Regions from separate parts of the Thalassotalea montiporae genome, predicted to be linked through region 1. Evidence: predicted binding sites of a transcription regulator. Region 1 holds the regulator's gene; each other region holds the start of a gene.
The links. The regulator sigma-54, encoded in region 1, starts transcription at its own class of promoters, with help from an activator protein. The targets are predictions, from matches to a motif close to GTTGGCACGNNNNTNGNNT.

Region 1 (5,340 bases):
CAAAGCGTTTCATACCAAAGATGGTTATGGCATCAAGGCGTTGATTGCCTCGGGTGTAACGGTCGCCATTATTACTGGCCGAAATTCGCGAATAGTTAACGATCGCATGAAAGCGCTAAACGTTGAACATATCATTCAGGGCAAAGAAGACAAGTTACCCGAAATGAAAGCGCTAATGAGCGAACTGTCGATTACGGCTGAGCAAGTGGCGTATATCGGTGATGACATGGCCGACTTACCTTGCATTGAGTATGCTGCCTTGGGAGTTGCGGTTAATGATGCACACCCAGCTGTCATTAACAAAGCAGATTATCGCACTTTTACGCTAGGTGGCTTTGGCGCTGTGCGCGAACTTTGTGATCTTATTATGCATAGCCAAGACACATTGGTAGACGCTAAAGGCGCGAGTGTATGAATCGACTTTATGGCCTAGCGCTAATCGCTTTCTTGTTTAGCCTTATGGCCTATGGCGTTGTGCAATGGCGTCAAGCACAGCAGCAAGACGCTGACATTGTTGAAGCAGAGCTTGTCCCTGACTTTATTGCTGAGGCGCTTAATAGTGATATTTACAGTGAGAGCGGCCAATTATCGCATCATGTTATTGCCGAGCGCATGGAACACTATGCTGAGTTGGCATTTACTCACTTTGAGCAGCCTAAATATACTGTATATCCAAAAAATGATTCGGCACCATGGCAACTCGAAGCACTTGAAGGCACGCTTTATAACAATAATCGCGTGGTATTAAAAAACCGTGTGACATTAATGGCGACAGAGCCAGACAGTTTGATTAAGGAAATTCACTGTAAATATTTAGAACTGGATTTGAATACCAATATTATTAGCTCTGATCAAACCATATTGATTCAGGGAAAAGACTTTACTATGTATGGTTCTGGGCTGATTATAGACTTAAACACTAAACAAATGACATTGACCGAGCATGTACAAACTATTTATAAAAAAGCTGCTAGCTAGCCTAGCGGTCGCGAGTGTGATCAGCACTCCGACACTTGCTGCAAAAATTGACCTTGAGCAAGAAATTCATATCTCGGCGGGGCGTCAAGCAGGTGACTTAAAGAACAAAATTGCCAGCTACTTAGATGATGTAGTGATTTCACAAGGTTCATTGAAAATTAAAGCTGACCTCGTGCAAGTTTTTAGTCAAAAAGATCAAGACGTGCAAACCTATGTTGCTAAAGGGCAACCAGCAACATTTGAACAACTGCTTGAAGATGGCAGTAAGATTCGTTTGCAAGCCAATGAAATTAAATATGAACCATTAACGTTCACTATCACCATCTCGGGCAATGCATTGTTGACGCAAGCTGGTAGTGAAGTTAGCGGTGAGAAAATCGTATACAACACGCTAACTGAACAATTGGAAGCAGAGGGTGGCAGTAACCAGTCGGTAACCACCATTTTAAAACCTAAAGCAAAAAGTGATAAATAGCCGATGACACAAGAAGTAACACTTACCGCGTCTGGCTTAGCAAAAGCTTATAAAGGTCGACAGGTTGTTAAAAATGTCAGCTTGTCGGTCAGTACTGGACAAATTGTGGGTTTACTTGGCCCTAATGGTGCGGGTAAAACCACGTCGTTTTATATGATTGTTGGCTTAGTGCCGAACGATAGCGGTGAAATCACTTTAGGGGCAGATGATTTAACTTTGTTGCCTATGCATGAGCGCGCGCGTCGCGGTATTGGCTATTTGCCGCAAGAAGCGTCTATTTTTCGCAAACTGACGGTTTATCAAAACATCATGGCGATCTTGCAAACACGCAAAGACTTAACGGAAGTTGAGCGTGAAGAAAAACTCGAATTGCTTATTGAAGAATTCAATATCGGCCATATAAGAGATAATACGGGCATGAGTTTATCGGGTGGTGAACGTCGTCGTGTTGAGATTGCCAGAGCGTTAGCAGCCGACCCATTGTTTATTTTGCTAGATGAACCTTTTGCCGGTGTTGACCCAATTTCAGTTGGCGATATTAAAAAGATTATTTTGCATTTAAAGCAACGTGGCATTGGCGTTTTGATCACTGACCACAATGTTCGCGAAACACTTGATGTGTGTGAGCATGCATATATCGTTAGTCACGGAGAATTAATCGCTGAAGGTGATTCAGAACAAATTTTGGCGAATCAGCAAGTAAGAGATGTATACCTAGGTGAGCAATTCACGCTATAGTTAAATCATTAGCGTTTTACTTGAATAAAAGAACACAACAAAAGGAAACCGTTAGACTTAAATGCGTCCATCATTGCAGTTAAAAATTGGTCAGCAACTTACGATGACGCCGCAACTTCAGCAGGCTATCAAGTTACTACAATTATCAACATTAGACCTTCAACAAGAGATTCAAGAAGCGCTGGAAAGCAATCCACTGCTTGAAGTGGATGAGTCGGCGAGTGCCTCATCGGAAAGTAGTGACAGCGAGTCTATTGACGATGCTTATTCTGCTACGGCAACGACTGAGCAGGTGACAACAGATGGTTCTGAAGATGCTATGCCTACCGCTGATGAAGTCAGCACTACCGAGGCGATGGAAAAAAATGACATTCCAGAAGAGTTGAGTATTGATACCACTTGGGATGAGTCATTTAGTGCAGGTGTAAGTAGCTCAGGCATTGGCACTGCAGGCAGTGATGACTACGTTTATCAAGGTGAAACCACCGATTCTATTCAAGACCACTTGCGCTGGCAAATGGAGCTAACACCCTTTAGTGAAACCGATGAAGCCATTGCTATGGCAATTATCGATGCCGTTGACGATGCTGGTTACCTAACTGTTTCTGCCGAAGATATTTTGGAAAGTCTAGGTCTTGAAGAAGTTGAACTTGATGAAGTTGAAGCGGTATTAAAGCGTATTAATATGTTCGATCCTATTGGGGTGGCAGCGCGCTCTATTCCTGAATGTTTATTGATTCAATTGAATCAGTTTGATAACGACACACCGTATTTAGCAGAAAGTAAGCTGATCATTAGCGAGCACATTGATTTATTGGGTAATCGTGACTATCGTCAAATAATGCGAAAAACCAAGCTCAAGGAAGACCAGCTGCGCGAGGCACTGCGCCTGATCCAATCATTAAACCCAAGACCTGGTGATGCGGTAGTGCAAGGTGATGATCAGTACGTTATCCCAGATGTTTCTGTGGAAAAGAAAAATGGTCGCTGGGTGGTTGAGCTTAATCCAAGTACAGCACCAAGATTATCAATTAATCAGCAATACGCAGCGATGACCAAAAGTATGAAGTCATCGGACGATAATCAGTTTATCCGTTCAAACCTGCAAGAAGCCAAATGGTTCATTAAAAGTTTAGAAAGCCGCAACGAAACGCTGCTGAAAGTGTCAAACTGTATTGTTCAGCGTCAGCAAGGCTTTTTTGAATACGGGCCAGAAGCGATGCGCCCGATGGTGTTAAACGACATCGCAGAAGCGGTTGATATGCATGAGTCAACCATATCGCGTGTAACCACGCAAAAGTTCATGCACACGCCTAGAGGTATTTTCGAATTAAAGTACTTCTTTTCTAGTCATGTTAGTACGGAAAATGGGGGGGAATGTTCATCTACTGCTATCAGAGCATTAATTAAAAAGCTTGTCTCAGCAGAAACTCCATCGAAACCATTAAGTGATAGCAAAATGGCGGAACTATTAGCAGAGCAAGGGATTAATGTTGCGCGACGGACAATAGCTAAGTACCGAGAGTCCTTATCTATTCCACCGTCAAATCAAAGAAAAAGTCTACTTTAAGTATTCAAGCAATGAGGAATAAAGCTTATGCAAATTAATTTATCAGGCCACCACGTAGAAGTGACAGATTCATTACGCGATTTCGTTAACACTAAGTTTGCAAAGCTGGAGCGACATTTCGATCACATCAACAATGTATACGTCGTTCTTACCGTAGAAAAATTAAACCAAAAAGCCGAGGCGACAGTTCACCTCAACGGCACAGAGGTTCACGCCTCAGCACAAAATCAAGACATGTACGCATCAATTGACTCGCTCATTGATAAACTTGACCGCCAAATCCTTAAATACAAAGGTAAAATTACTCAGCATTAAACTATGAAGCTGCAAGATATACTAACCGAGGACTGCACATCCTGTGCAGTCCCACTGTCAAGCAAAAAGAAAATCCTCGAGCAAATTTGCAGTATTGCAACTAGTCACATTCCTGAACACTCAACATTTGAATTGCTGCAAAGTTTGCTGGCTCGTGAAAAAATGGGCAGCACAGGCATTGGCAATGGTATTGCAATACCACACGGTCGCCTTACTGGCACGAATCAAGTTGTGGCAGTACTGATGACCACTGAACAGCCAGTGGCGTTTGATGCGATTGATAACCGCGCTGTTGATATCTTCGTGGCGTTATTTGTGCCTGAAGACTGTTGTAAAGATCACTTATCCACACTGCAAAGTATTGCTAAGCTGCTGAGCAACAAACAAATCAATAAAAAAATTCGTAAATGTACTAGTAATCATGAGCTTTACGAGTTGATTAACCAAGCGGAATAACGGTAAGCACACTATGAAACTTATTATCGTCAGTGGTCGTTCAGGCTCTGGCAAATCAGTTGCGCTCAGAGTTTTAGAAGATTTAGGATACTACTGCGTTGATAATATTCCAGTAAACTTGCTACCCGCGCTTACCCATACAGTAATTAACGAATACGAAAACGTTGGTGTATCGCTCGATGTACGTAATTTGCCTGCTGAGCCCAAAGACGTTCATGAGATTCTTGATTATCTGCCTGCTGCCGTAGAGCTGACCATTCTGTATCTTGATGCGAACGATAACGACCTGATCCGGCGTTTTAGTGAAACACGCCGCTTGCATCCACTGATCAGACAAAATATTGCACTTGATCAAGCGCTAGAATTAGAGAAAAAACTGCTTGAGCCTGTTTCAACTCGCGCTGATTTATATATGAATACTAGCCAGCTCTCGCCACACCAGTTAGCCGATCTCGTACGTGAACGTATACTCGGTAAGAAAACAGGGGCTATGGTGCTAGTGTTTGAATCCTTTGGCTTTAAACACGGTATTCCTGCAGATGCTGATTACGTGTTTGATGCACGATTTCTACCTAACCCATTCTGGGACAAAGAGTTAAAATCGCAAACTGGCTTAGATCAACCCGTCCGTGACTTTCTCGCCAGCCAGCCGATTGTCACTAAGTTTGTTTGGCAAATTAATAGTTTTTTAATGACTTGGTTGCCGCACCTAGAGCGAAATAACCGTAGTTATGTGACAATAGCGATTGGTTGTACTGGTGGTAAACATCGTTCAGTCTATATTGCTGAATTACTTGCTGGTAACTTT
Region 2 (5,340 bases), 480 kb from region 1:
ACAAATGGGCGGCATGTCGGGTTTATCGTTATTGAAAAGTGTTAAAGCAAGCTACCCGAATTTACCAATGCTGCTGATGACCGCCTATGGCACTATCGATGATGCCGTGCAGGCGATGAAAGATGGTGCCAGCAACTATATGGCTAAGCCATTTGCACCCGAAGTACTATTGAACATGGTCAGTCAATATGTGCCGATTTCTGCAGTTAGCAAACAAGAGCCAATTGCCAAAGACAGTAAAAGTGTAGAGCTATTAACGCTTGCTCGCAAAGTAGCGACAACAGACGCTTCCGTGATGGTGTTAGGGCCAAGTGGCTCGGGTAAAGAAGTGTTAGCGCAATATGTGCACAATCATTCCGCGCGCAAAGAGGCGCCTTTTATTGCGATTAACTGCGCGGCAATTCCGGAGAATATGCTAGAAGCGACTCTTTTTGGTTACGAGAAAGGCGCGTTTACGGGTGCTATCTCTGCTTGCCCAGGCAAGTTCGAGCAAGCCCAAGGCGGCACGATTTTACTCGACGAAATCACGGAAATGGACTTAAGCTTACAAGCTAAAATTCTGCGGGTGCTGCAAGAGCGCGAAGTCGAACGCTTAGGTGGCCGCAAAACCATCTCGCTTGATGTACGTGTTATTGCCACTAGCAACCGCGATTTGAAAGATGCCGTTCGTGAAGGCGTTTTTCGAGAAGACTTATACTACCGACTCAATGTATTCCCATTGACTTGGCTGCCGTTGGCAGAGCGACGAGATGATATTTTACCGTTAGCCAAACATTTGGCGCATATTCATAGCCAGCGCAACGGCCAGACAATGCCAGAGTTTAGCGCATGTGCGCGCAGCAAAATACTGGCTTATCAATGGCCGGGCAACGTGCGCGAGCTGGATAATGTGATGCAACGGGCGCTAATCCTGCACTCAGATCAAGTTATAAATGCAGGCGACATATTAATTGAAAATTTCGACACGCAAATTCAAGTCACTACTGACATTGAGCATGAAAAAGAAGAAAAACTCGGTAATGAGCTTAAACAGCAAGAGCATCAAATTATTTTAGATACTTTGCAAGCATGCCAAGGCAGTCGAAAGGCCGTGGCTGAGCGGTTAGGGATCAGCCCAAGAACCTTGCGTTACAAAATTGCCAAGATGCGTGACTCAGGTATCGAAATACCGGCTTAGTACTTGCGTAGAACTTGCTTTGTACTTATTTAGAACTTGCTTAGCACTTTGGCGGTTAATTTGACCATCATTCCACCAGCCACATCAGGTTAATTCCATCGCCTGATGTGGCACTTCTTTTTGACGCCAGTTTTTTGATGTTTAGTCGTTCTAATTCCTCTAAGCCTCATTGTTAATTTATTAAATTACAAGTGGTTAGCTCTAATAAATTCTGTTCTGTTTGATTGGCACTATGCTTGCTTTACAAGGTAAGTAATTAGTTGGTGAATTAAACAACAGTTTTTTGACAGAGGTGAACCGTCATGGATATCAAAGCAAATTCTTTACTTGCACAAATGCAAGCCATGTCTGTACAAGCAACAGGCAATCGCGCGATGCCGATGGAGTCAATGCAGCAAGTAAACGCTTCATCTTCTGATTTTGGCAATGTTTTTAAACAAGCTATTGATACTGTGAACGGTTTGCAGCAAGATGCAGGTCAGAAACGCACAGCCTTTGAAATGGGTGACGATCGCGTTACCTTGGCTGAAACTATGATAGCTGCACAAAAATCCAGCGTTGCCTTTGAAGCAACCGTGCAGGTAAGAAATAAGTTTGTCGAAGCCTATAAAGAAATCATGAGTATGCCAGTATAATGCGCGCTGAAATTTAGTGTGCATTCAAGTAGTCAATTAGCGGAGATGTAAAGTGGCTGACAATAATTCCACAGCAATGGCAACCACAGACGGCTCAGATCTTGTCGCCCAAGACAATGATATGATCGAAGAGCAGAAGTCAGGTTTTGCTGCTTCGTTAGGTAATGTTGATGTATTAAGACAGTTAACCTTAATCATGGCATTGGCCATTTGTTTAGCGATTGCTGTTTTTGTGATCATGTGGGCCAATCAGCCAGAGTACCGCATTCTTTCCAAGCTACCTACCCAGCAGCTTATCGAAACAATGGACTTCTTGGATGCCAACCAAGTTGACTACAAACAAGCGAATAACACCATATCGGTACGCGCAGACGAATACCAAGACATTAAATTACTGCTTGCCCGCCAAGGCCTAACAGACGAGCCATCTGAAGGCACAGATATTATCATGCAAGACATGGGCTTTGGTGTTAGCCAACGGTTAGAAAGTGAGCGTTTAAAGCACAGCCGTGAAAAACAGTTGGCATTTACGATTGAGCAGTTACAGTCTATTCAACGCGCTAAAGTATTATTAGCGATCCCACGTGAAAATGTTTTTGCCCGCAAACAAAAGTCGCCCTCTGCAACTGTAGTACTAACCTTAGCTCGCGGCCGAGTACTTTCTGAAGAAGAAGTAGACTCTGTCGTTGATATTATTGCCTCTGCGGTACAAGGCATGTCACCAAATCGGGTGACAGTAACTGACCAAAATGGCCGCCTATTAAATTCTGGTAGCCAAGACTCAGTATCATCGCGCTCACGCAAAGAATTTGAAATTGAGCAAAAGCGTGAAACCGAGTACATGGAAAAAATTGATTCAATTTTAATTCCTGTCGTTGGTTTAGGTAACTATACGGCACAAGTTGACGTTGTGATGGACTTTACCAATACAGAAGAAACGTCACGTCGCTACAACCCAGATTTACCAGCATTGCGCAGTGAAATGAACAGTGAAGACACCTCGATTGGTGGTTCTCTAGGTGGTATTCCAGGCGCACTAACGAATCAGCCGCCGCTTGCTTCCGATATTCCTGAAAACGCGACAGGTAATGGCGACCAGCCAGTATTACCATCGCGTAAACATTCTGAATCGACTAAAAATTACGAGCTTGACGAGTCAATTAGCTATACCAAGCAGCAAACTGGGGTGATTCGCCGTATCAGTGTGTCGGTAGCATTAGATTATATTTCAACACCGGGCGCAGAAGGGGAAACCACATCAGCACCGCGTTCGGTAGCCGAGCTTGCTAATATTCGCCGTTTACTGCAAGGCAGTATTGGCTTTGATATGCAGCGCGGTGACACATTAGAAGTGGTTACCTTGCCATTCTCACGTATTGATTTAGGTGAAGAAGAAGAGGTACCAATTTACGAGCAGCCTTGGTTTATGCAGGCGCTGAAATTGGTGATGGGTGCATTAGTAATTATTGTGTTGATTGTGGCAGTTGTTCGCCCAATGCTGAAACGCTTAATCTACCCAGATCAAACACCAGCAGATTACGGCGACAAATCACTGGATAGTCATGTTGACCTAGGTGATGAAACCATGGATATGTTAACATCTGATTTCGATGCGGATGCCGTAGGTTTTGCGCCAGATGGTAGCTTGCAGTTACCTGATCTGCATCGTGATGAAGATATACTTAAAGCAGTTCGTGCGCTTGTTGCTAACGAGCCAGAGCTGTCATCTCAAGTTGTGAAAAGTTGGTTGAGCGAAGATGAGTGATGAAGGCCAAGAATTAGCCCCTGTCGGTGGTGCTGGTGGCTTTGATGTTGAAAAGCTAGACGGTGCCGAAAAGGCATCTATTTTACTACTGAGTTTGTCAGAAGAAGACGCTGCGCAAATTCTTAAGCACTTAGAGCCTAAGCAAGTGCAGCAAGTGGGTATGATCATGGCGGGTATGGAAGACTTTACCCAAGAAAAGATCACTGCTGTGCACAAACTGTTTATCAACGAAATTCAAAACTTCTCGACGATTGGCTTCCAGAGTGAGGAGTTCGTGCGTAAAGCATTAACCGCAGCACTTGGTGAAGATAAAGCCGGTAACCTAATTGACCAGATCGTGATGGGCGGTGGGGCTAAAGGTTTAGATTCATTAAAATGGATGGACTCGAAGCAAGTGGCCAATATTATTCGCAACGAGCATCCGCAGATCCAAACCATTGTTTTATCTTACCTAGAGCCAGAGCAATCGGCCGAAATTTTAGGCCAATTCTCCGAAAAAGTGCGCTTAGACCTGATGATGCGTATTGCCAACCTAGAAGAAGTTCAACCGGCAGCATTGCAAGAGTTGAACGAAATTATGGAGAAACAGTTCGCCGGTCAAGCGGGTGCACAAGCTGCGAAAATGGGCGGCTTGAAAGCGGCTGCCGATATCATGAACTACCTAGACACTAATGTTGAAGGTATGTTGATGGATTCAATTCGCGAGCACGATGAAGAGATGAGTCAACAGATTCAAGATCTTATGTTTGTCTTTGAAAACCTTGCAGATGTTGATGACCGCGGTATTCAAGCTATCTTGAAAGAAGTGCAGCAAGACGCACTAATGAAAGCAATCAAAGGTGCTGACGAAGCGCTGAAAGAGAAAATTTTGGGCAACATGTCAAAACGTGCTGCTGAAATGCTGGCAGATGATCTTGAAGCTATGGGTCCTGTACGTATTAGTGAAGTGGAAGCTGCGCAGAAAGAAATTCTCTCGGTTGCCCGTCGATTATCTGACGCTGGTGAGATCATGCTGGGCGGCGGCGGTGGTGGCGATGAATTCTTGTAATCGCCTCAACCAATCGCCACAACCAATATTTGCCTAGTCACTCGTTGTTATGAATAAATTCACAAAGTCGTCTGTTGGACAGCAAGTGCTCAAAGAAGGTGAACAAGAAAGTTCACTATGGCACTTACCGGACGTTGAAAAGCAAGTAACCGCGCAAGAACTTGAGCAAACCAATGCGCTGGGTAAACCGCGTAATTGGCGTTATGAGCCACCACCGGAGCCAGAGCCGGAGCCTGTCCCCTTAACTGCCGAAGAAATCGAAGAGATTCGTCAGGCCGCCTATGAAGAGGGCTTCAACCAAGGCAAAGAGGAAGGGTTTGCCAAAGGTTATGATGAAGGCAAGGCGCAAGGCCATCAAGACGGTGAGCAAGCTGGCCGCGAGCAAGGTCATGCCGAAGGTTTAGCATCTGGGCAACAAGCCATTACCGAGTTGGCGAATCAATGGCAACAACAAGTTGAACAGTTGCATCAACCGCTTGCTGTTGTAGAAAAAAATATTGAACATCAATTGCTAGTCTTGGTTGCACAGCTTACCGAAGCGGTCATACTGACTGAGGCTAAAACCAACCCCGATATTCTTATGGCAGCAATTAGCGAGGGCATTAAAGCGCTACCTAGCCAAGACTCGCAAGTTCAAATGCTATTGCACCCAATCGATATTGAACGCGTTACCGAGCAATTTGGTGACAGCTATATTCAAGAGCAAGGGTGGCGA
Region 3 (5,340 bases), 460 kb from region 1:
GCGCGCACCCGCTACTTAGACAGTACGTTAGAGCCGGTATGCTGGGCAGAAAAGTGAGGAAAGGCTTTTTGGATTATTAGTGAAAATTAGCGAATATTTACGATTATAGTAACGACTGTTGTTTGTTACTAAACTATAGTGGAGTCGCCATAATCAACAGCAACTCCACTTCGGTTGGTTTAATTAGCGAACAAATATCTCTTTAAACATAGCCACTACTTTTTCTACCGTTTCAGATTTGACGTGGCGATGATCTATATCCCAAGCATCTTCAATACACTCAGTCACAAGCTCATAACTCGGTAGGTAATACATATCTTCGTTGTTATTAACAAGTTCATCCGCAGCAACTCTTAACACTGACTTAGAGTGACAATTTGCGCTAATAATATGCTGTTCTTCAGCCCTACCCGTTGCTAAAAACGGAATAGGTGAAACACTAATAATGAGTTTAAAGTCTGGATTATGAGCTTTAATAATGTCGAAGAAACGCTGAATATAGTCAACATTTTCTTGTACAGTAAGGGTCCTATGCTTAACCAAGTGAAACATATTTTCTCTTGGATTACGTGACATGAATGTACTGTCAGTGAGCTGCCAACATTCGTTCAGCCCCATCGTTAAGACAAATACCTTACAGCTTAAGAAAGTATCTCTTAACGCGGCAATATGCTTGTCATAATCAGCGAAATAAGCTTCTTTACTCGAAAACACAACCCCTTCTCGGTAGGGATCTAAAAAGTAACCCGTTTCATTTTGGAATAGAAGCTTGCTGAATTCTCGATGCCCAAATGCTTTTTCAGCTAGCTGTGTAAAGCTTGGTGAATTAAACATAATCCCATAGTTTGCACAGAATTTTACTAATTCATCACCAGGTTGGTAACCGTCAACAAACACGCCAGAGTTAGGGTCGTCATTACGCTCACTAATGACGTAATTGTAACCTTGAGTCTGAAAGTACTTAGCGATTTCAAATGCGAAACAACTGCCCGCCGAGCCTATCGGTGTATCTAAATCCATAATTGGCTCTTTGCGCACATAGGGCAGAATCTCAAATTTTGACTGAGGATACTTTTCATGCACTGGACTTGGCCAGAATATCGCATTTGGATTTGGCTTGTCGGCTTGGCTATATCGGCTTCTTGAGTCATTAAAGTTTTGCTCAAAGCTACTAATATCTTTTAATGCATCAAGCCACTCTGCTTGTAAAAATTTCTCCCAATGCAACTGCTCTAAAGCGACTTTTTTAATGAACCTTAAAAGGTCGAAAATACTGGTAATTGAAACAAGTGTTGGATCATTTCTTTCAAGGTAGTTTACAAGTAGCCACGCTGGCTTAGGTGTCTTGATTACATTTTCAATAATAAACCGCGCATGTTGAAGGTTTTCAACCTGAAAGTTCAAGCCCACTTCAACGTAATTGAGGTCTAACGCTTGGTCTTTTGTGATCTTTTTCACAATTGGCGCAAACTTTCTAAAGTCCTGACAATCGTATGCAGGAAAGTAGTATTGTTCTGCAACAGTTTTCCAATGAATTTCACTAGGAACAAGGCAAAAGTTCAACGCATATCTAGGCTTGCCTGGTACAGGTGTTTTTGCACGATGGGCGATTTCAAATGGATTGAAGATAATAGTATCACCAGCAGCGGGCTTCACGCCCATTGGCTGGTAGTCGACATTTAACTTTTTGCATAACGGTTCAATGTTAAGAGAGCGTTTTTCAACACTTGCAAAAATGTAACCGACTTCTTTTAACTTATCTGTCGCTTCTTTATCAAGATATGCGGTGTCACTGCCATGTTCATCAAAACCATTTAAGTAGGTGATAACCTTTAAATGCTTCTCGGGCCCACCATCACAGTGCCACTTAGTTGAATATCCCGTTTCTTCATCCGTACTTTCGATTTTATAAATAGACCACCAAAAAACACAGTATTCACTGCCAAAATATGAACGAATATGAGCGTCAATTTCATCCGTGAACACTTGGGTTAATAATAATTCAGCAACGCTTTCGTGCTGTATGCCCTCAGGGTCGCCTTCAAACTCCTCGATTAACGATTGGCATAGCTCTGCAGGTAACAGATTAGGAATACACTTGATATGATCTTTAACAAGTGTCGTGTCGATTGTCTCTCGTTCGAATTTTGCTTGGGCTTTTTCGGCGGCGCTTCGATAGCCATGGTCTTCGCCAAAATATTTAACAACAGCTTTATCAGCCCCCGGTTTGATATTGTATATCTCACCTTCTACTTCAAGTAAATTCTCTTCAAGATTAACGTCAGACATAATTGACCTCTCCATAGGCGGTAATTTGACACTGAATACCAACTTCTAGCAACTACCAAACCAGAAATGAGCCGACTAACTAAATTTAATGATCTCTTGTTTTATTACATGCTAGTTGCTAAATAGCTGCTCGTAATAATCAGAGTTTTCACGATAAAACTCGTTATACAAATCCATAAACGCCTTTTGGGGAAGATTTTTATATCGCGTTTTCATCTTCTCTGCCGAATCCCATAACCCGCCACGGAACTTTGAAATATAGTGATAGTCTTCGAGTAAACAAGCGATAGTAGCTTCATTCGTAACTTCCATCCCTTTGACAAATTTGTTTCGATGAATACCTTCAAATTTATAACCCACTAGTTCCATGCGTTGCTGCCAACCGGTCAAATCGATATGCTGGCCAGCTTCAATGCGCGTAATACCTAAGTACTCAAAGGCATGTTCCGAAATTCTCGCTATCGCTTCTAGCGCAATAAAGGGAGAGTTTCGTTTGTCTACTTTGCTGTCAACCACTAGTGCAATAACACAGTGCTTTTTTACCAAGTCGATACATGAAAGCGATACCACCCCCATGTACTCACCCTGTTTATTAGCAACAATAAGAATTAAACGCTCTTGGTGTTGTTGGGTGAAAAAGGCCACCTGCCCTGCGGGAGTATTAGGAAAAACGCCTTGATCCAGATAGCGAGTTATTTTTTTATCATTAAACCACTTGTACCAATTAGAGTCGCGAGCAAACTCTTCTGTTGGCACACACAAATCCATGACTTCGCCGGCAATGAATACATCTAAAGGTTTAATCATCTATCTTTACAACCTTATAACATCTGCAAATTATTTTTTGGTCAGCGGTGCAAACCAATTCGTTTCATAGTAATGAGGTTTTAGCGCATTTTCTTTGTAGTAGATTATGGTTTTGGCTAAAAACTCTCGATAGTGGGCAAGTGCTTGCTTGAAATCTTCAATTGCATCAGCTTCTTCAACGGCTTCATATAGCAGACGAATTAACATAGCCTGCATATGTAATACGCTACCCTTAAGCAAATAGTAGAAAATTTCTCTATTGCACAAGTCTTCATCAATTAGCAGCATAAAATGCTGTTTCAACAATTTAAGACACCCTTCAAAGCTATCATCTAACTCATCAATAGCTTTAATCAGCAGTAAACAAAACTCCTCATAGCCCTGCGTGTCCAGCTCACCAGCGAGCTCTTGATAATAAGAACCATCGTCTAGATAAGTACTGTCTGTAACCAACGCTTTTAGCTGCTTGCGCTTTTCTTCAATAATATCTGTCTTTATCTCTGCCACTTCGACTCTTAGTGGCTGAGCACCTTTGATCAAAGCACCGTCAGACAAATTTTTAAAGCTTAGCTCAGTATTGTTGCCAATAAGCCATTCGAGCACGCGTTTGGAGCCACCAAAAAATGAGTCGGTATGGAATATTCCACCAAAATTACCTTCTAGTTCATTTTCCAAAACATCGTTAGAGTCATACAGTGATAAGTCTTCGCCTTCTTCACTGTAATACATACTCTTAGCACTGTGATGCACCCCTCCCTTTTTGTGCGCTAAATCCACACCTAATAAGTAGATATCATTGAAACCTAAAGCCACAGCAATAGAAGTGGCTGTATTAGCTACTGTTGGATTGATGTAATTATGTATTTCAAATAAATGAGCCAGGCTACTTTCCATTAACAATGGTTCAGAAGGCTCACTACCTTTGGGTGCCATAAGTTTGACGGGAAACTTTGCATAAACATCAGGGTGCAATGTTGATGGCCCCCAAAGAATCAGTTCGTCTAGCGTTTCTTGAGGACAGTAATACTCTAACTGCTCAGCAATTGGCGATGTACGTTCTTGTTCACAATGAATATCTGGCGTGATGCCATATTGATATAGGGCACCTAAGGCACTGCCACAGCTAATGACAATGGCCTTTTCTTGGTTCGCTTTAATAAAGTCAACTAGCTGATCAAGTGATGGACCATTACCAACAATAAACACCGGACAATCAGCCAAAGGATTACTGAGCAAGGCTTTCTTCTTTAAGATAGGCACACCTTGCTTCATGCTAGTCAGCATATGGCTATTTGACATCACTGCATCATCAAAAAAGCCCCAGCCTTGAATAGTTTCGCGAAATCTAGCTTTAAAGACTTTAACTAAGCCATTAATTTTTTCAGTATGGTAATGAATAAAGCCAAACATCTTTGCCATATCATAGCGGCCATAGATATCGCTCCGTTTAAGCACATTTTGAAAAAAGGTGTCTTCGGTATCACCCAGTGAAATATGAATATTAAGGTCGAGGTGCTCAACTTTGGAAAGAATTTGATGCCAATTGGCGATAAAAAGCGACGCATAAAATACATCAAGCTCGGGCTCGAAAATATATAAGTTTTTGATGTTATGTTGAGCACTAAGTAACTCTATATGGTAACCATTACCAACACCGAATATCATGGTAGAGTTAACGAACTTGGAGAGCCTTCTCGTCGCACCATCGTTTTTTTCCATTCTATCCGCCAAAAGTTTTAAAATTTTGGTCAATGAATCAGAGTGAATAAAGCCAGGTTCATTTTGCTCGTTTGAGTCAAACATCGCCGACGCAGACTGTGGTGCTTGTTGATAAGAGGCGACCTGAGTACTTGCCATCAAATAAGCAGGGTATTTATAAATATATTGGCGAGTCTCCAAATCAATTATGTTTGGAAACCCCTCATGTATATCAACAATATATCGAGTCGGCTGATATTTTTCGAAAAACTCAAAAATATTAGGATCAAAACGCTTGAATGCAGCCATATTTAGTTGAAACTGTTCAAACAATGTATCGTCATCACACACTAACAGTGACATACGATCAGCACATTGCTGCAATGTTGACTCATCTTGAGCGACACGATTTATTTGTTGTCCAATTACCTTTGCCCTTTCCTCGAGCTTAGCTATTTTTTCAAGAAGACTTAATGATTCATGATTTTCAGACATGACTAATGACCCAATAATAAAACCGTCGAGAAGGGATTAAAGAGAAGTATA
Region 4 (5,340 bases), on a different contig from region 1:
GTTGCGGCTTTAGTACTGTTGTTACAGGGCTGTCAATCAGCCTACTACTCCGCAATGGAAAGCTTCGGCAAGCACAAGCGAGATCTACTGGCTGACGAAGTTGAAAACGCACAAGAAGCTCAGCAAGAGGCTCAACAGCAGTTTGCCAGTGCACTAGAACAGCTGTCGACGCTTATCGCGTTCGATGGCGGTGACTTACAAGATCAATTTGAAGCCACAGAAGCACAATACGAAGCGAGTGTTGATGCTGCTGATGCAGTTTCAGAGCGCATTGATAATATTGAAAACGTTGCTGATGCACTTTTTGATGAATGGGCTGATGAAATAGAGCAGTACTCCAGTGCGAAACTGAAAAGGCAAAGTGAATCTCAGTTAAGAGACACTCAACGCCGTTACCAGCGTTTGCTCAGAGCGATGCAGCGTGCTGAAGGTAAAATGGCACCCGTATTAGCAGCTTTGAAAGACAACACTTTGTACCTCAAGCATAATTTAAATGCCAAGGCGATTGGTGCACTTGAAGGTGAGTATCAAGATATTAAAACAGATATTAATGCCTTGATTAGTGAAATGAATAAAGCCATTAAAGAGTCTGAGCAATTTCTTTCATCACTATCGTCTGAAAACTAGACATCAGTTGATTCCACCTCGAACGGTGTCTAACTGAACAGGTTATCTAAGCTGCAGATAATTAGCTACTTAACAATAAGTAAGTAAATGAGTCAGTAAAAAATAAGCCGCAATAACACTAGTGTTATGCGGCTTTCTTACATCGCTAAATGTAAACTTATAATCCGGTCACGCCAAATAGGTATAAACGCTAATCAATATCTAACTGACTATTGATCTCGCGATTGTTAGTTCTGCTACTGGTAAAGGTAGATTCTTGAGGGCTATTAAGTGCTGAGAGAATATCAATCAATTCTCTGATATCTTTATGCTTGGCTGTACCTTTGCCAAATACTTGGCTGAGTTCGCCTAGTTTCTTGATATGCTCTGGTGTCATCACTTAACTCCTTCTCTTCCTATCACGTCGAAATGCTAGCTAGCTTCAGTACCCTAAATGGCAACAAACGAGCTACGTCTTCAATGAGTCATTGCCCTCGCTCCAACAGTACAGATTCAACCAAGCACTTATGCAAGCTGAAGTCGACGTTTGGTATTAGACTTTATCGGCCTGACTTCTGCTCGACCTTCTTCAATAAATTCGTCATACAGTAGTTGTAGTTCGAATTGTTCATTTAGATTGGCTTGTTCAGAGACCATTTTTTCAAATAGCAGGCTAAGCCTAGATACTTTTTTTCCGTCCATGGATACTTACTCGTGAATAGTTTCTTGTTGTTACGATGTTGTTAACTTGAGGTAAAGTGTAGCTGCGATTTGCTCGAAAGCTAGTGAAGTGGACGGTCAGTAATTTTACATAAATGTAACAAAATCAAACGATATAATTTAACTATTAAAATTCAGTGAATTAGCACTATGTTCTACAGATTATTCAGACAACTCGTACTCAATCTCGCACAGAGAGTTAAGAGATCTCTCACATCAAGTTACGAAGGCGTACATATCAAGTAACGGATACAAAAAAGCCACCTCAAGTTGAGATGGCTTTCGATTAACAAACTTTGTTAAAAGTTACTTTTTAGAGCGGCTTTCGCGCTTGCGATCAGACTCTTTCAACCACTTCTTACGAATACGGATATTCTCTGGCGTTACTTCCACTAATTCATCGTCATCGATAAATTCAAGTGCTTGCTCTAACGTCATTTCAATCGGTGGTGTTAATACCTGGGCATCATCTGTACCTGATGCACGAACATTGGTTAACTGCTTACCTTTAAGCGCGTTAACCGTTAAGTCGTTATCACGGCTGTGAATACCAATCACCATACCTTCATAAACTTCAACACCGTGACCGATCATCAAGCGACCACGCTCTTGTAAGTTAAACAGTGCATTGGTAAGTGCCTTGCCTGTCGCATTTGCAATAAGCACACCATTGATACGCTGACCGATTTCGCCACCTTTGTGCGGACCATATTCAAAGAAAGTGTGGTAAATCAAACCAGAGCCAGACGTTAACGTCATAAACTCAGTTTGGAAACCAATTAAGCCACGGCTTGGCATGATGAAGTCCATACGGATACGGCCTTTACCGTCAGGCGCCATATCGGTTAGCTCTGCCTTGCGTAAGCCCATCTTCTCCATGATTGAACCTTGATGCTCTTCTTCAACATCAATCGTTACTGTTTCATATGGTTCTTGTAGCTCACCATCCACTTCGCGCATGATAACTTCTGGGCGTGATACTGCCAGCTCGTAACCTTCACGACGCATGTTTTCAATCAAGATACCTAAGTGCAATTCACCACGACCAGACACTTTGAATTTGTCTGGATCGTCAAGTTGCTCAACACGCAATGCTACGTTGTGTACCAATTCTTTCTCAAGGCGATCAAGAATATTACGTGAAGTAACATACTTACCTTCTTGGCCAGAAAACGGTGAGGTGTTTACTTGGAAAGTCATGGTTACTGTTGGCTCATCAACAGATAACGCTGGTAATGCTTCCACTTCTGTTGGGCAACAGATAGTGTCAGAAATTTTCAGCTCACCAAGACCGGTGATTGCGATAATGTCGCCCGCTTGCGCTTCGTCAACTTCGTTGCGTTCTAGGCCTAAGTAACCAAATACTTTACCCACTTTACCGTTGTGAATAGTACCGTTTGCACCATTTACCGTAACTTGTTGGTTCGGCTTAACAGAACCACGCGTTACACGGCCAACACCGATTACGCCTAAGTAAGAGCTGTAGTCCAATTGCGAGATTTGCATTTGGAATGGACCATCTAAGTCAGCATTTGGTGGTGGAACTTGGTCAACAATGGTTTGGAACAATGGTGTCATATCTTCACCTTGTTCACCTTCTTCGTGCGAAGCCCAACCATTAATCGCTGACGCGTAAACGACTTGGAAGTCTAATTGTTCGTCAGTCGCACCTAAGTTATCGAATAAATCGAATACTTGGTCCATTACCCAGTCAGGGCGAGCACCTGGCTTGTCAATTTTGTTAATAACAACAATTGGCTTCAAACCTTGAGCGAATGCTTTTTGCGTTACGAAACGCGTTTGTGGCATTGGGCCTTCTTGTGCATCAACGATAAGTAGTACAGAGTCAACCATTGACATAACACGCTCTACTTCACCACCGAAATCGGCGTGACCTGGAGTGTCTACGATGTTAACGCGGTAGTCGTTCCAAGTGATTGCAGTATTTTTCGCTAAAATCGTAATACCACGCTCTTTCTCGATATCGTTTGAGTCCATCACACGATCTTCTAACTCAGTACGCGCATCTAATGTTCCCGACTGTTCGAGAAGCTTGTCAACAAGCGTCGTTTTACCGTGGTCTACGTGGGCAATAATCGCCACATTTCTTAATTTATCTAACACAGGCTTTTGCTCATAGGGCTATAATTGGGCGCGAATTATACAGGACTAACCATGACAAATAAAATAAAACCCGCCTAACTCAATCACCTTTAGAGACAAATCAAGCAAGTGACATCCTGCACTGGTATAAGGCAAATTTATTCTCTACACTTTTTTTGCACCATAAAGATCTTTTGGCTGGATCATTTTGGTGCAATATAGTCGATGTAAATTACTGAGCTTAGCGTTTTTATTGGGCTATAGCATTGGCACGTAATTCGCTTGGCATCTGCCACACTGAATGCTGCGCATTTATATATATTAATAATTAGATAACTTCACTGGAGACGCTAATGTCACAAGCAGTTTTAGATTTAATCAAAGAAAACGACGTTAAGTTCGTTGACCTACGTTTCACTGATTCTAAAGGTAAAGAGCAACACGTTTCACTTCCTCACCACCAAGTTGATGAAGACTTCTTCGAAGAAGGTAAAATGTTCGATGGTTCTTCAATCGCTGGCTGGAAAGGCATTAACGAATCAGACATGATCTTGATGCCAGACGCATCAACTGCTGTATTAGACCCGTTCACAGAAGAAGTTACGTTAAACATTCGTTGTGACATCGTAGAACCTGCAACTATGCAAGGCTACAGCCGCGACCCACGCTCAGTTGCAAAACGCGCTGAAGAATACATGCGCTCTACAGGTATCGCTGACACTATTTTATTTGGTCCTGAACCAGAATTCTTCGTATTTGAAGACGTGAAATTCAAAGCTGATATGTCAGGCGCTTCATACTCTATCGATGATCCAGAAGCGGTTTGGAACTCAGATACAGACTACGAAGGCGGTAACAAAGGTCATCGCCCTGGCGTTAAAGGCGGTTACTTCCCAGTAGCACCAGTTGATTCTTCGCAAGACCTACGTTCTGCAATGTGTTTAGTGATGGAAGAGATGGGCTTAGTTGTTGAAGCACATCACCACGAAGTTGCTACAGCAGGTCAAAACGAAATTGCTTGTCGCTTTAATACCATGGTTAACAAAGCTGACGAAGTTCAAATCTACAAGTATGTTGTTCACAATGTTGCGCACGCATACGGTAAAACAGCGACTTTCATGCCTAAGCCATTAGTTGGCGATAACGGTACAGGTATGCACTGTCACCAATCATTAGCAAAAGACGGTGTTAACCTTTTCGCGGGTGACAAGTACGGCGGCTTATCTGAAACAGCACTTTACTACATTGGTGGTATCATCAAGCACGCTAAAGCGATTAATGCTTTCACTAACGCTTCAACTAACTCATACAAGCGCCTAGTACCGGGTTTCGAAGCGCCAGTAATGCTTGCTTACTCAGCACGTAACCGCTCTGCATCAATTCGTATCCCAGTAGTGCCTTCACCAAAAGCACGTCGTATCGAAGTGCGTTTCCCTGATCCAACAGCTAACCCATACTTAGCATTCACAGCAATGTTAATGGCGGGTCTTGACGGTATCAAGAACAAGATCCACCCTGGTGATGCAATGGACAAAGATTTATACGACTTACCAGCTGAAGAAGCAGCAGCAATTCCACAAGTTGCACCTTCATTCGAAGCAGCGCTTGATGCACTAGAAGCAGACAAAGAGTTCTTAACTGCTGGTGGCGTTATGGACGAAGATATGATTGACGCATACATCGGCCTTAAACGTGAAGAAGTTGAGAAGCTAAACATGACAACTCACCCAGTTGAGTTCCAAATGTACTACAGCGTTTAATCGTTAATTCTCTGTAATTAATCGCATTTTTGATAAAAAGCTCGCTTCGGCGAGCTTTTTTTGTGGCTTAGTGCCTATAATTTGTTTAGATTAAAGGTTAACCACTTTGCAGGAGCAACTTGATACGCACATGAAGCAATTTATCATTTTC

Region 2: a site for sigma-54 is predicted at 1,401-1,419, ahead of fliE (flagellar hook-basal body complex protein FliE). Genes of this name have one in related genera too.
Region 3: a site for sigma-54 is predicted at 2,347-2,365, ahead of ACSLUR_RS04075 (GSCFA domain-containing protein). Genes of this name have one in related genera too.
Region 4: a site for sigma-54 is predicted at 3,695-3,713, ahead of glnA (glutamate--ammonia ligase). Genes of this name have one in related genera too.

The regions. Positions count from the first base shown of each region.
Region 1 is NZ_JBQRUO010000001.1:482,541-487,880, forward strand. Features, by position in the region: gene kdsC (3-deoxy-manno-octulosonate-8-phosphatase KdsC) at 1-415, shown strand, start outside; gene lptC (LPS export ABC transporter periplasmic protein LptC) at 412-978, shown strand; gene lptA (lipopolysaccharide transport periplasmic protein LptA) at 995-1,453, shown strand; gene lptB (LPS export ABC transporter ATP-binding protein) at 1,457-2,191, shown strand; gene ACSLUR_RS02005 (RNA polymerase factor sigma-54) at 2,253-3,761, shown strand; gene hpf (ribosome hibernation promoting factor) at 3,789-4,076, shown strand; gene ptsN (PTS IIA-like nitrogen regulatory protein PtsN) at 4,080-4,532, shown strand; gene rapZ (RNase adapter RapZ) at 4,546-5,340, shown strand, end outside.
Region 2 is NZ_JBQRUO010000001.1:964,278-969,617, forward strand. Features, by position in the region: gene ACSLUR_RS04170 (sigma-54-dependent transcriptional regulator) at 1-1,177, shown strand, start outside; gene fliE (flagellar hook-basal body complex protein FliE) at 1,480-1,812, shown strand; gene fliF (flagellar basal-body MS-ring/collar protein FliF) at 1,865-3,577, shown strand; gene fliG (flagellar motor switch protein FliG) at 3,570-4,625, shown strand; gene fliH (flagellar assembly protein FliH) at 4,675-5,340, shown strand, end outside.
Region 3 is NZ_JBQRUO010000001.1:940,426-945,765, reverse strand. Features, by position in the region: gene ACSLUR_RS04080 (3-hydroxyacyl-CoA dehydrogenase family protein) at 1-80, shown strand, start outside; gene ACSLUR_RS04075 (GSCFA domain-containing protein) at 184-2,289, opposite strand; gene ACSLUR_RS04070 (GNAT family N-acetyltransferase) at 2,401-3,096, opposite strand; gene ACSLUR_RS04065 (motility associated factor glycosyltransferase family protein) at 3,127-5,289, opposite strand; gene ACSLUR_RS04060 (hypothetical protein) at 5,326-5,340, opposite strand, start outside.
Region 4 is NZ_JBQRUO010000010.1:71,163-76,502, forward strand. Features, by position in the region: gene ACSLUR_RS18395 (DUF2959 domain-containing protein) at 1-627, shown strand, start outside; gene ACSLUR_RS18400 (hypothetical protein) at 818-1,003, opposite strand; gene ACSLUR_RS18405 (hypothetical protein) at 1,132-1,308, opposite strand; gene typA (translational GTPase TypA) at 1,633-3,450, opposite strand; gene glnA (glutamate--ammonia ligase) at 3,783-5,189, shown strand; gene ACSLUR_RS18420 (DUF4124 domain-containing protein) at 5,320-5,340, shown strand, end outside.